Regions from separate parts of the Bacillus sp. MUM 13 genome, predicted to be linked through region 1. Evidence: riboswitches for the same ligand, from Rfam matches in the RefSeq annotation. Region 1 holds a riboswitch; each other region holds the start of a gene.

What was found. A riboswitch is a leader RNA that binds a small molecule or an ion and turns the genes downstream of it on or off. The one in region 1 is predicted to bind cyclic di-GMP.
Region 2: another riboswitch for cyclic di-GMP. It lies ahead of BIV59_RS22830 (anti-repressor SinI family protein); the one in region 1 lies ahead of BIV59_RS11320 (EAL domain-containing protein).
Region 3: another riboswitch for cyclic di-GMP. It lies ahead of BIV59_RS24485 (HAMP domain-containing protein); the one in region 1 lies ahead of BIV59_RS11320 (EAL domain-containing protein).

Annotation. Positions count from the first base shown of each region.
Region 1 covers NZ_MLYQ01000038.1:52,389-56,687, forward strand. The annotation lists gene BIV59_RS11310 (GIY-YIG nuclease family protein) at 1-148, shown strand, start outside; gene BIV59_RS11315 (SDR family oxidoreductase) at 263-1,048, opposite strand; gene BIV59_RS11320 (EAL domain-containing protein) at 1,316-2,932, opposite strand; cyclic di-GMP riboswitch class I at 3,306-3,390, opposite strand; gene BIV59_RS11325 (alpha/beta fold hydrolase) at 3,620-4,299, opposite strand, start outside.
Region 2 covers NZ_MLYQ01000040.1:46,460-50,758, reverse strand. The annotation lists gene BIV59_RS12145 (LPXTG cell wall anchor domain-containing protein) at 1-484, shown strand, start outside; gene BIV59_RS12140 (hypothetical protein) at 505-690, shown strand; cyclic di-GMP riboswitch class I at 893-980, shown strand; gene BIV59_RS22830 (anti-repressor SinI family protein) at 1,009-1,170, shown strand; gene BIV59_RS12135 (helix-turn-helix domain-containing protein) at 1,277-1,603, opposite strand; gene secA (preprotein translocase subunit SecA) at 1,936-4,299, shown strand, end outside.
Region 3 covers NZ_MLYQ01000068.1:8,028-12,326, reverse strand. The annotation lists gene BIV59_RS16150 (nucleotidyltransferase domain-containing protein) at 1-616, shown strand, start outside; gene BIV59_RS23760 (hypothetical protein) at 727-864, shown strand; cyclic di-GMP riboswitch class I at 1,139-1,227, shown strand; partial or broken gene BIV59_RS24485 (HAMP domain-containing protein) at 1,325-2,107, shown strand; gene BIV59_RS24480 (methyl-accepting chemotaxis protein) at 2,102-3,049, shown strand; gene BIV59_RS16140 (3-oxoacyl-ACP reductase family protein) at 3,067-3,813, shown strand; gene BIV59_RS16135 (sodium:solute symporter family protein) at 4,032-4,299, shown strand, end outside.

The DNA.
Region 1 (4,299 bases):
ATTCGGCAGGAATGCCTTCACAATTGAGGTGCTGGAGGTATTGAAAAAGAAAGACGTCCCTTATTATAACGAGAAGGAAGCACTGGGTGATCTTGAGAAGAAATGGCTGGAAGAGCTGCAGCCATTCGGTGAACGGGGATACAACTAACATATAATAATGAGTATATGAAATACGCCGTACACTGCAGATTTAAGTTTCAATGCTAAAGTGAAATATTTAAAAGGCGCCTGGCCAAGGGCCGGCGCCTTTTTAAATCATGATTTAAATGTTCATGTTCCAGCGTTCTTGTTCTGTTTTCTTCAGCTGTTTTTCCGTTTCCCCGGGATAGACGGTACGGAATTTATGTTCATCAGCCGGAATGATTTCAATCATTTTTTTAATCATATCTTCTGGATCAAATTGATTCTTCAGCTGCTCATCTTGTTTTTTCATATCTTCTTTGTTTGTAAAGTTTTTTTCTTCATCATACCATTTATATTTTTCCTCTGCGCTTCGATCATTAAAACCAGTATTGAATGCTCCTGGATTAATTGTAGCCACTTTCACCCCAAACCCTTCAAGCTCTGCCTTTAAGGTCTGGGCAATACCTTCAATCGCATGCTTTGTGGCTGTGTAAGGCCCAACATATGGTGTTGCAGAAATGCCTGCCATCGAGCTCATGAAGATGATTTTTCCGTTTCCTTTCTTCACAAGCTTTCTTGCAGCTATCTGTACTGTTTCAAGCGTCCCAAAAACATTCACTTCGAAAAGTGCACGAAATCTGTCCATTGGCACCTCTCCAAGAGGTCCTCCTTCATTGATCGCAGCATTCGCTACAAAGACGTCAAAATCATAGTTTTCAATCTGCTCTAGATCCCGCGGATTGGTAATATCAAGTTTAAAAACATCCATGTCCAGGCCCTTTTCCTCTGCTTCCCTGAGGAGATCCGTTTTCTGGGAAGTCAATTCTGTAGTGGCAATTACATGATGCCCCTCACTGGCAAGTCCCAGCGCAGCCCCTCTTCCAAGCCCTGTACCTGCACCAGTAATGAAAATTGTTTTAACCATCTGGCATTCCTCCTGTTGAAATCATCTACCAGATTCTTTTTTCCCTTTAGGCAGCAGCATAAACCTTTAAAACCTAGTGGTCCCCTTTTGTTCTGGGTATTACAGGTGAATTTTATTACACTATTGATAGATCCCGAAAAATGAAAAACACCCGGTTTCTCAACCTGAGTGTTCAGTGATTATTTAAATGATACCGCGAACATATTCTTCCTGCTTACTTGGACCAAAAGCGCTTAAAATGCTTGAAGAATGGTAACTAAATTCAGACTACACAACTTTTGAAATTTCAGCTAAACGGCGAAATTTAGTTTCACTTTTTTGCAATGCTTCTTCCTTGCATTTTCTGCATGTAATATCGTGATACATCATCAAAAATGAGAGATTTCCCTCATTCATAATGGTAATACCAGTCACCTCAATATCAATAATTGATCCATCCGGACGTTTAATTTTTTCTTCAGTCGGCGGAATTGCAATACCTATCTTGTTCATTTCATGAATTCTCTTTTCAATCAACGCGGCAGAATCAGGATGAAAATATTCCATAATGGACTTTCCGGCCAGCTCTTCAAAGGATGCGGCCCCTAATAATTTTGTGCAAGCCGGGTTGGCATATTGAATGATTCCCTGCTGGTACACTATGATTGGTTCTGGGTTTAACTCGACAAATCTTTTATACTTATCTTCGTGCATTTTTCTTTCCGTTATATCCGCACACGACCCTATAACCTCAATAACTTGGCCATCCTTCCAGATAGGGCGCAACGAGGCAATATACCAAATCCCATTGATATGCCCTTCGTATGTGAGGTTATTTTCTCCTCTCCAGGCTCTTTCATAATAAGTATGCTTAATGACAGCTTCTTCGTATAAAAGAAAATCAAAAACCTCTTTTCCAATGATTTGTTCCGGCAATATCTTTGCATGTGATAGTAATTCACCTGCACACAGGGTGTAAATGTATCGATTATCCCTCTTAATAAATTTAAAAATCAGCCCCTGCTGCTGGTTTACAGTATCCTGCAGATCTTGGCGGGATTTCTCCAATTCTGTCTCCAGCCATCTTTGCCGGCATATTTCATGAGTATTTCCGGCGATTTGAATCATTTTTTCAATTTTAGATATGTTTGCCGCAAATTCCTTTGGGGGCAACGGCTTGCTGAAAAAGTATCCTTGTCCCATATCGCAAAGATTGCTCTGAAGAAATGCCAGCTGCTCCTTTGTTTCCACCCCTTCAGCCACTACTTCCAAGTCAAGCTGATGGGACATCGCAATTATTGCTTTTACGATTGTTGCATCCTTGGGTTCTTCTGTACAGCTGCGGACAAAGCTTTGATCAATCTTAATTTTATCTATAGGAAATTCTTTTAAATAAGAAAGAGAACTATAGCCTGTTCCGAAGTCATCTAAACTGATCTTCACACCGGACTGTTTTAAATCTCTTAATACAGGGAGAGCAGCAGTTACATTCATTGTCATACTTTCAGTAATTTCAATCTCTAAAAACTCAGGAGCTAGTCCAGTTTCTTTGATAATAACAGTAATCGTCTCCACCAGGTTTGCCTGGGCAAATTGAAGCGCAGACAAATTCACCGAAATGACCATGGAAGGATAGCCCTTTTCCTGCCACTCCTTCATTTGCCTGCACGCTGTACGGATTACCCATTTCCCAATTTCAACAATTAATCCTGTTTCTTCTGCCAGAGGAATGAATTCTAAAGGCGAAACAATGCCTCTTATGGGACATGCCCAGCGGATAAGTGCCTCCGCACCTGTAATTTTCCCGGAAAACAAGTTAACTTTAGGCTGATAGTAAAGAAGAAATTCTTCGTTTTCCAATGCCCTTCGTAAATCATCTTCTGTAAAGTCATAAATATGTTCCATGATATATCATTCCACCCCCAATATAGTGAACTACTTTTTATTCACTGGTCATTTTGTATTTTTTTATTCTATCCGCACATATATGAAGGTTTTCTTCTTTGTTTATGCTCCTCTATCCATTGCTCTGCAGCCAATAACTACTATCTGGATGCTATTGCAGCATCTTTCATTATGGAAAATTATGCTGTGAACCATACTTCATTCGCTATATTCTGTACTCAAAGTTGTTCCCTATAGATCTCTGTATTTACCCGCTGCTTTCCAAAAGGCTTTCGCTGATTTTAAAAATATCGTCTAACTCCTGTAACCTATGCTTTTTTGCACACAAAAAAGAGACCTATCACTCGACCGATAAATCTCACGTTTACTGCTTACCGGCAACTGGCTGACATAGCTTTTACGCCTTAGTCCCTCTAGCTTTGCGTCTCCATTTTTCAATGAATTTGCCTTTTTTAATTCAATTAGGAAAATATACTCATTACTATTATAGTAGATATTTATTCCATTTCAAGAAATAATGGTTAAAAAGTAACCCCTGCGTTATTAATCATGCAAATTTCCTGATAATGACACTTATACACCGAAATCAGTAGTATGCATCTATTTAAGAACTCACCTCTAACAAAATCACCTGTACATATAGAAAATAATTTGTCAAAGCTCCGAAGTTTGTCAACTTTATGAAGTTTAATTTTTCATTTCACAAAATTGTATAATTGCCTGCGCAAACTCACCAGGAGTTTCAATAAATGGGTGATGTCCGCTATCCAATACACAATTAATACCTTCCCTAAAGTTAAAAGAGAGATGGTGTTCTGGTCCTATAGCATCATCGTATAGCCCGGATAAAATTAAAGCGGGCTTTTTAATCTCCTTCGTAAGCAAAGTAAAGTCTTTAAAATATTCCTCCTCCGATAATATATATTGCTGAAAATATGGGTGAGGCATTAATTCTTTATCAATTTCATCTATTATTGTTTTATTTTTTATGTTTTTATATTGAAGAGAAAAGTAAATATCCCGTTTTAATAATTCACTTTGAATGCCATAGAACGTACTCATAAGATCATTACCTTCCACTTCCATTTGTTCTATGTCTAAAATTTTTGAACCCTTTTTTATTTGATGGCGAAAGGATGCCTCCATGTTTAGGGTTACATTTGATAATATTAATCCTTTTGTATATTGACTAAAATAATAAGCGTAGTTTACAGCGAGAATCCCCCCGAATGAATGACCCATTAAGTAACATTCATCAATATTTAATTTCAATCTGACAGTATCAATGTCCTTCAGTAATCTTTTCAAAGAATAATTTTTCGTATTAGATGAAGATCGCCCGCACCCTCTTTGATCCATATAAATCA
Region 2 (4,299 bases), on a different contig from region 1:
TTTTGTTGAAAAAAAGCATTCGGAAAAAGAGTTATTTGTAAACCTGACATTATCCGTTCAAGACAAGAATAATCATTTCTTATACAAAGGGAAGTTAGCTGATTTTAAGGGATTTCCTCCCCGCTTCTTAAAGAGCGGCAGATCAGAAACTCTGCAATATACCGTTAAGATGCCAGAGGAGCTTGGGAATGAGTTCCAGGGTTCTGCGGCAGCAGCTCTATTTAAATTTTATGCCCAAGAGCCGGATTCTGCTGTAACACCTCCTTCAGGAAATGCCGGCGGCACTTCTCCTGATCATCATGGCAGCATGCCTGGACAGCAGCAAAACATGGATACAAAGCATGCTGACCATAACCAAACGGGAGAAAAGCTTCCTGATACAGCAACTGATACTTATAACATTCTGCTGGCTGGAGTATTTTTGACTCTTTCAGGCGGCACATTGCTTATTTTGCAGAAAAGAAAAAAACGAGAACGGCATTAAACAATAGAGGAGTTGTCAGTATGTACCGGAAAAATTGTTATAAATGCCACAGGCCTTCTTTTAGCAGTGCGGGTGATGGCCAATGGCTATGTCCTGTATGCGGGGCTGACTTAACGGATCAAAAGCTATTTCAGGCTGTTTCAATAGAAAATAGCCAGCAGAAATATGAATCTGTTAAAAAAAGCTACTCGCCAGGAAAGAAATAAAGAAAAAACTATATGGTTCGACATGAAGTGCAGCTGCCTCTGCCGTTAGCACATTTCCATCTTGCTAAAAAATGCGAATTGTTAAAATTTAGTATAAAATGTAAATAAATAGTTGGAAAATTCCTAAAATAATCGACAAGAAACAGCATAGGTTAACCTGCTTAACTATTATAATAAGAAAACTAGCTGATTTTTTTATGAATGCAGAAAAAGGCAAACCTATTGAAAGATAGGGACGCAAAGTCACGGGTCTAAGGGTGGAATAATGCTATGGCGGCCGGTCTGCCTGAAATACAAAGGTATTTTGGGAGGTTAATGATGGGAAAGACTGTATTGGATCTAGAGTGGGTTGAATTAATTAAGGAAGCTAAATTAATTGGAATTAACAAGGACGATATCAGGCAATTTCTCTTATCAAAGCAATCATTATTCAATCAGGGCGGACCAGAGACTTGTGAAAATACATATACGGAAAGCTGATGTAATTTGAAAGCCCTTAAACAAACGGCAATCTGGCCGGTTGTTTAAGGGCTTTGTCTTGGCGAATTTTCATACTTAATTTGCTTTTAGTTCCTGCTTATGATCACTATTCATCTTCTTTTTTCAATCTCCACTTGTTGAATTCGATAAACTCACGGAACTGGTCTTTGGTCACTCCAGAATCCATGGCTTCCTGAATGATATTCAGCCAGTCGGCATCCAGGTTTTCGGTGTCAGGCTCATCATGCAAAAGTGAATCTACCGGCACCCCCAGCACAGCAGATATTTTTTCAAGAAATTGAATGGAGGGGTTTGTTTGCAGGTTTCTTTCGAGTGAGCTTAAATATGATTTAGCTACTCCAGCTTTGTCAGCGAGCTCTGTCATGGACATTTTTCTTTTTTCTCTTAAATTTTTCACGCGGATTCCGATCATGTCACCACATCCTGAAACTTTTTCTTTATTTATCATATATATGTTATTTAATCTAGTCTATTTACATTTTACCAGCACTTATGCTATATAATCCATCTTTTCTTCAAATACAGTAAGTTGTACCTGCCATATAGAAATGGTAATATAAATTGTGGGCTTATTAGGCAGTTTTTTTGCAAAGCAGCCTATAAGAACGGCTGTTAAGAAACATGCCCATCTTCTATTTAAAATCAAAAATGGCCTGGCTTTGCTGCCAGGACAGTTGAAATAACAAATCTATCATTAAGTCAGCAAGTATTATTGATTCTATCGATAAAGAGGAGCGTTAATGAATGCTTAATATATTAAATAAAGTATTTGATCCAAATAAACGTGATGTAAAGAGGCTTCAGCGGATTGCTGATCAAATCGAGGGCCTTGCACAGGAAACGGCTGCTCTCTCTGACAGCGAGCTTAAAGCGAAGACGGAAGAATTCAAGCAGCGCTACCAAAACGGTGAAACGGTGGATGATTTGCTTGTTGAGGCATTTGCTGTTGTGCGTGAAGGAGCCAAGCGAGCACTCGGGCTTTATCCTTTCCATGTGCAGCTGATGGGGGGGATTTCCCTTCATGACGGAAATATTTCTGAGATGAAAACCGGTGAAGGTAAAACCCTTACCTCCACATTGCCGGTATATCTGAATGCAATCACAGGTAAAGGCGTTCACGTGGTTACGGTCAATGAATACCTGGCCAGCCGTGATGCTGCCGAAATGGGCAAGCTTTATGAATTCCTTGGCTTGACTGTCGGCTTGAACCTAAATGGCTTATCACAGGAAGAAAAGCAGGAAGCATACCAGGCAGACATCACCTACAGCACAAATAATGAGCTTGGCTTTGATTATCTTCGCGATAACATGGTGCTATATAAAGAGCAAATGGTTCAGCGCCCGCTTCATTTTGCAGTCATCGATGAAGTTGACTCCATCCTGATTGATGAAGCGCGTACACCGCTCATCATTTCGGGTTCAGCACAAAAATCAACAGCCCTGTATATCCAGGCGAACGCTTTTGTGAGAACGCTGGTAAAGGATACTCATTATACGTATGATGAAAAAACAAAAGGTGTCCAGCTTACGGAAGAAGGAATCAACCGCGCTGAGTCAGCATTCAATATTGATAACCTGTTCGATATCAATCATATTACCCTGAACCATCATATTAACCAGGCATTGAAGGCCCATGTAACCATGCACCTTGATGTCGACTATGTGGTGCAGGAAGGCGAAATTGTCATTGTTGACCAATTTACCGGCCGTTTAATGAAGGGCCGCCGCTACAGTGAAGGGCTGCACCAGGCTATTGAAGCAAAAGAAGGCCTGGAAATCCAGAACGAAAGCATGACTCTTGCGACAATAACATTCCAAAACTACTTCCGTATGTATGAAAAGCTTTCCGGAATGACTGGTACAGCTAAAACGGAAGAAGAGGAATTCCGCAATATCTACAATATGAACGTCATTGTCATCCCTACAAACCGTGAAATTGTCCGTGATGACCGTGCAGATCTGATTTATGCTTCCATGGACGGCAAGTTCCGGGCGGTTGTTGAGGATATTGCTGTGCGCCATCAAAAAGGGCAGCCGATACTTGTCGGTACAGTTGCTATTGAAACATCAGAAATCATTTCAAATTACTTGACTAAAAAAGGCATCCGCCACGATGTGCTGAATGCGAAGAATCATGAACGTGAAGCGGAAATTATTGCGAATGCCGGCGAGCAGGGTGCAGTTACGATTGCTACAAACATGGCAGGACGCGGTACTGACATCAAGCTTGGTGAAGGCGTGAAGGAATTGGGCGGCCTTGCAGTCATTGGTACGGAACGCCATGAAAGCAGGCGCATCGATAACCAGCTTCGCGGACGTTCAGGACGCCAGGGAGATCCGGGTGTGACTCAATTTTATCTATCAATGGAAGACGAATTGATGCGCAGGTTTGGATCTGACAATATGAAAAATATGATGACACGCCTTGGCATGGACGATACCCAGCCGATACAGAGCAAAATGGTATCAAGAGCTGTTGAGTCGGCGCAAAAACGTGTTGAGGGAAATAACTTTGATGCCCGTAAGCAGCTGCTTCAATATGATGACGTGCTTCGCCAGCAGCGTGAAATCATCTACAGACAGCGTTTTGATGTCCTTGACAGCGAAAATCTCCGCAGCATTGCAGAAAACATGATCAGCTCTTCTATCCATAGGGCGGTTGCCGCATTCGGCACGTTCGGCGAAGAAGAAGAATCATTGAATACTGCTGGAATCGTTGATTACGTGAACGCAAATCTTCTAAGTGAAGGCGACATTACAGAGGAAGATCTGAAAGGCAAGGATACAGAAGAAATTTCCGAGTGGCTTTTTGAACAAGTGAAAGAGCGCTATGATGAAAAAGAAGAGCTGCTTTCTTCTGAGCAAATGCGCGAGTTCGAGAAGGTTATCGTGCTTCGGGCTGTTGACAGCAAATGGATGGACCATATCGATGCGATGGAACAGCTCCGCCAGGGAATCCATCTTCGTGCATATGGCCAGATCGATCCATTGCGTGAGTACCAGCAGGAAGGCTTCGCAATGTTCGAAGAAATGATTGCGTCCATTGAGGATGAAGTGACTCAATACATTATGAAAGCTGAAATCCAGAATAACCTGGAGCGCCAGGAA
Region 3 (4,299 bases), on a different contig from region 1:
AGAGACTCGTACCTCTGATTTAGATATTGTGATCATTGATCAAGCTGTCCCATCTTCTTACAGAGAATCTATATTTGAAAATGGATGGCCTATTGAAGTGTTTGTGCACAATTTAACATCCTATCAGCAGTATGTTAAAAGCGATTGCGAAAGGGCAAAGCCATGCTTGCCAAAAATGGTTTCAGAAGGAATCGTCCTGAAAGATGAGGGATTCGTTTCTTCAATGAAAAAAGAGGCTGAGGAGATTTTAGCACAAGGGCCGAAGCGCTGGGGCAAAGAAACTATTGATGTAAAAAGGTACTTTATTACCGATGTATTGGATGATTTCATTGGTGCAGATGACCGGGGAGAAGCGATTTTTTCAGCGAATACTTTGGCAGGCCTTCTTCATGAGTTTGTGCTGAGAACAAACGGCAAATGGACCGGATCTTCTAAGTGGATTGTCCGGTCATTAAAACAATTTGATGCTCAATTTGCGAAAACCTTTGTTGATGCTTTCGGTGCGTTTTATCAATACAATGAAAAAAATAGGGTACTCATTCTAACTGAGAATGTCTTAAAACCACATGGAGGACGGCTGTTCGAGGGGTTTTCATCAGGAAAAACAAATCAGTGATGCAATGCTTCCCTTGTGAATAATTATTAGAAAATTGGGATATTGTCCACACAAAATGGAGAACGGGATAATATACTAATGATGAAATGATTATGGAAGGAGCAGTGACGATGGGAAGAATTAAAAGAACAGAGCAATTGCGTGAGTATTTACGGAAAAATTTACGTGAGCAGATTAAACAACAAACAGCAGAAAAAAGTGCTGCCCAGGGTGCAGAAAAAGAAAATGGGGAGCAAAAAGAAAATTAAAGATTCCGCACTCCGGGATACACACTATCGGCCAGTTAATCAAACTGGCCGTCATTTATGCGCTGATATCAATACCCTTGCTGTACAAGCCATCTTATGATCGTCAATGAATTCATTCGAGGTTATTTTTTTGCTTAAAAAAGTCAGTAAGGTTCTTTATGGCAGTTGTGGGAAATTTATATAAATATTGAAATGAGAGTTAATATTTATGGTTTGTTTCCGATATAAGTATTTGTACATGAGGGAATAGGGCTGTTTAAAAAATCTATAGATCGTTAGCCAAAGGCAAACTCATTGAAAGATGGGGACGCAAAGCCGCGGATCTAAGGCAGGTTAGACTGCTAAGACAGCCGGGCTGCCGTACATTTTAGTTTTTAATTTGTACCGCACCGTAAACAGGTGTGTTTTTTTATGGCTAAAGATAGCCAGGAACCTCAAATTTTAAAAAAGGAGAAAACTTATGATTAAAAAGCTTTCACTGCGGAACAAGATTTTAATTATTGTCTTTATTACTGTGCTGATCTTAACAGGCATACTTTCTGGCACTAGTATTTACAGTTTAAAGCAACAGATGCAGGAGGATTTACAGCATGAACTGAGCAGTGTCGGCCTGCTTACAGAGAAGAACTTGAATCCTGAACAGATTCATCAGCTTCTTAGTGTTTCAAGTAAGGATGACTTTGTGTTCAAGAATGTTCAAAAACAGCTTGATTCCATAAAAAAAGAACAGGGCATCATGAGCTGGAGCTATATTTGGAAACCGGAACAGGGCGGATTTGCTCCGATTGGATATACGAGTGACTTAAATGAAATTTATAAGCCGGGCCAATTATTCAAGGATATTGCCCCCATCCATTTGAAAACAGCGAAACTGGCAATTTCATCAGGGAAGCCTCAGGTTACGGATATTTTTAAGGACAGCTTCGGCACTTGGAGAACAGTATTTACACCTGTTACCTATAACGGTGAAATAATTGCTGTATTGGGAATTGACTATTCGGCAGAGTACATAAACAAGTCTTTAAATTCCTCTACATTAAATCAGATCCTCATCTCCCTTGCCGGGCTGATTGTCATGATGTCACTGCTCTATTTTGTCATAAACAGGCTCCTTAGGCCTTTGAAAAAAATGGTTGGCATTGCAGACAGCATCGCAAAAGGAGATTTGACGGTGGATATCAATATGGCCGCAGCATCCAAGGATGAAGTGGGCAGGCTATCAGGATCCATCGGTGAGATGGTGAAAAACTTAAATGGGCTGATTACCAATATTCATGACACGTCGAGCTACCTTGCAGCCTCTGCAGAAGAGCTTTCAGCAAACGCATCAGAAACGTATGAATATTCAATGAAGGTATCAGATGATGTGGCGAAGGTCGCAAAGGGCAATGAAATTACATTAAGGACGACCGAAGAAAGTGCAGCTGCTATTGAAGAAACTGCCTACGGAATTCAGAAAATTGCCGGATCATCCTTTATAGTTTCAGAGTCTTCTACGCTTACTTCACGTGAAGCGAAGGATGGAAACTATATCATTCAGCGATTAATTCAGCAGATGAGCCTGATCAATACCTCTGTGAATCAAATTGGCAGTGCGATAATCAAGCTAAATGACAATACAACAAAAATAGATGATTTTGTCCGGATTATATCTGACATTGCCAATCAAACCAATTTATTAGCCCTGAATGCTGCCATTGAAGCTGCCCGTGCCGGAGAACATGGCAAGGGTTTTGCGGTAGTTGCTGACGAAGTAAGAAAACTGGCGGAGCAATCTGCAAGTTCAGCCACTCAAATTACGGAGCTAATCAGGGATATTCAGCAGGATTCTGCTTCCTCCATTTCTGTTATGGAAGAAGGAGAAGAAAATGTTGAAGCAGGTTTGAAGCTTACAAATGAAGCTGGTGAAGTATTCAAGCGAATCTTGGAATCTGCAGAAGAGGTGGCCATGCAGATTCATGAGGTATCTGCAGCCTCTGAACAGATTTCTGCTTCATCAGAAGAAGTTGCAGCATCGGTAAATGAAATGAAAGCTACTGCTCAAAGCACATCGGAATTCTCGGGGCGTGTCTCTGACGCTACTTATGAACAGCTTTCTTCTATGGAAGAAATCAAAGCAACCTCAAATTCTCTGGGAAAGACAGCCGAAGAGCTTCAAGAGCTCGTCGGTAAATTTAAGATTTAAGGAAGGGGAAAATTTTCATGAAATTTCAGGGGAAAAATGTATTGGTTACAGGCTCCAGCAAAGGCATTGGAAGAGCTATTGCCCTTGGGTTCGCTAGTGAGGGAGCCAATATCGTGATTAATTATACGGGTAATCATGAAGAGGCTGAAGAGGTGAAAGCGGCAGCCGAAAAACATGGCGTGAAGGCCCTGGCCTATTTTGCGGATGTTTCAGATTCCACGCAGGTAGAAAGCATGTTCACATATATGGATGAACATCTTGGCAGCATTGATATTCTAGTGAACAATGCCGGGTTTGCACAATCCTCCCTTATTACTGACCTAAGTGATGAACAATGGGATCGGATGATAAAGGTTCATTTATATGGCACTTTTTACAATGCAAGAGCTGCTGCAAAAAGGATGAAGGAAAAAGGACGGGGAAGGATCATTAATATATCCTCTGACCTGGGGAGCCTGGGATGTGAGGAGTTCACACATTACTCTGCTGCAAAAGGCGGGATCAATGCCTTTACAAAAGCGCTTGCCAGAGAGCTTGCACCGGACATCTTAGTCAATGCAGTGGCACCAAGCGGAACTTTGACAGATATTCTTAAAGCATTTGGCGAGAATTATATTGAAGAGGAGTCTGCCAAATATCCGCTGAAAAGACTTGCAGCTCCTGAAGAAATTGCCAAAAGTGTGTTATTCCTTGCTTCAGATTCTGCCAGTTTTTATGCAGGGCAGATTTTAAGCCCCAATGGCGGAGTTGTCATGAACGGATAAAGTGAACGGCTGTTTTTTGTAAACTTTGCTGCTATGAAACAAGGCGGCTGATTTCTGCTCAAGGGTGCTCGCTTCCGCATGGCGGGCCGTGAGCCTCCTCAGCTGACTCTTAAGTTTCAAAGGGGTTTCTTGATGTACGTTAAAGCAAGGCCAGATTGTAAGAATATGTGCAGGTGCCAGGTGACACCAGTACACTATTTTAGTATGGAGGATGTCAAGTGATCGCAATATTTACCTTTTGTATATATCTTATCTTTATTTACTATATTGGCTTTAAAGGCTATCAAAGAATCAATACGGCAGAAGATTTGATTGTAGCCGGCTGGAGTATGCCTCTTTACGTGGTAACCGGAAGTCTTGTTGCTGCTCTGCTTGCTGCACCTTTCTTTTTTGCAGCAGTCGGATCAGGCTATAATGACGGGGGCTTTGAAGGAACTGCCACAATGGCTGGACTCGGCACCTGCATGATTTTAGGAGCGCTGATCT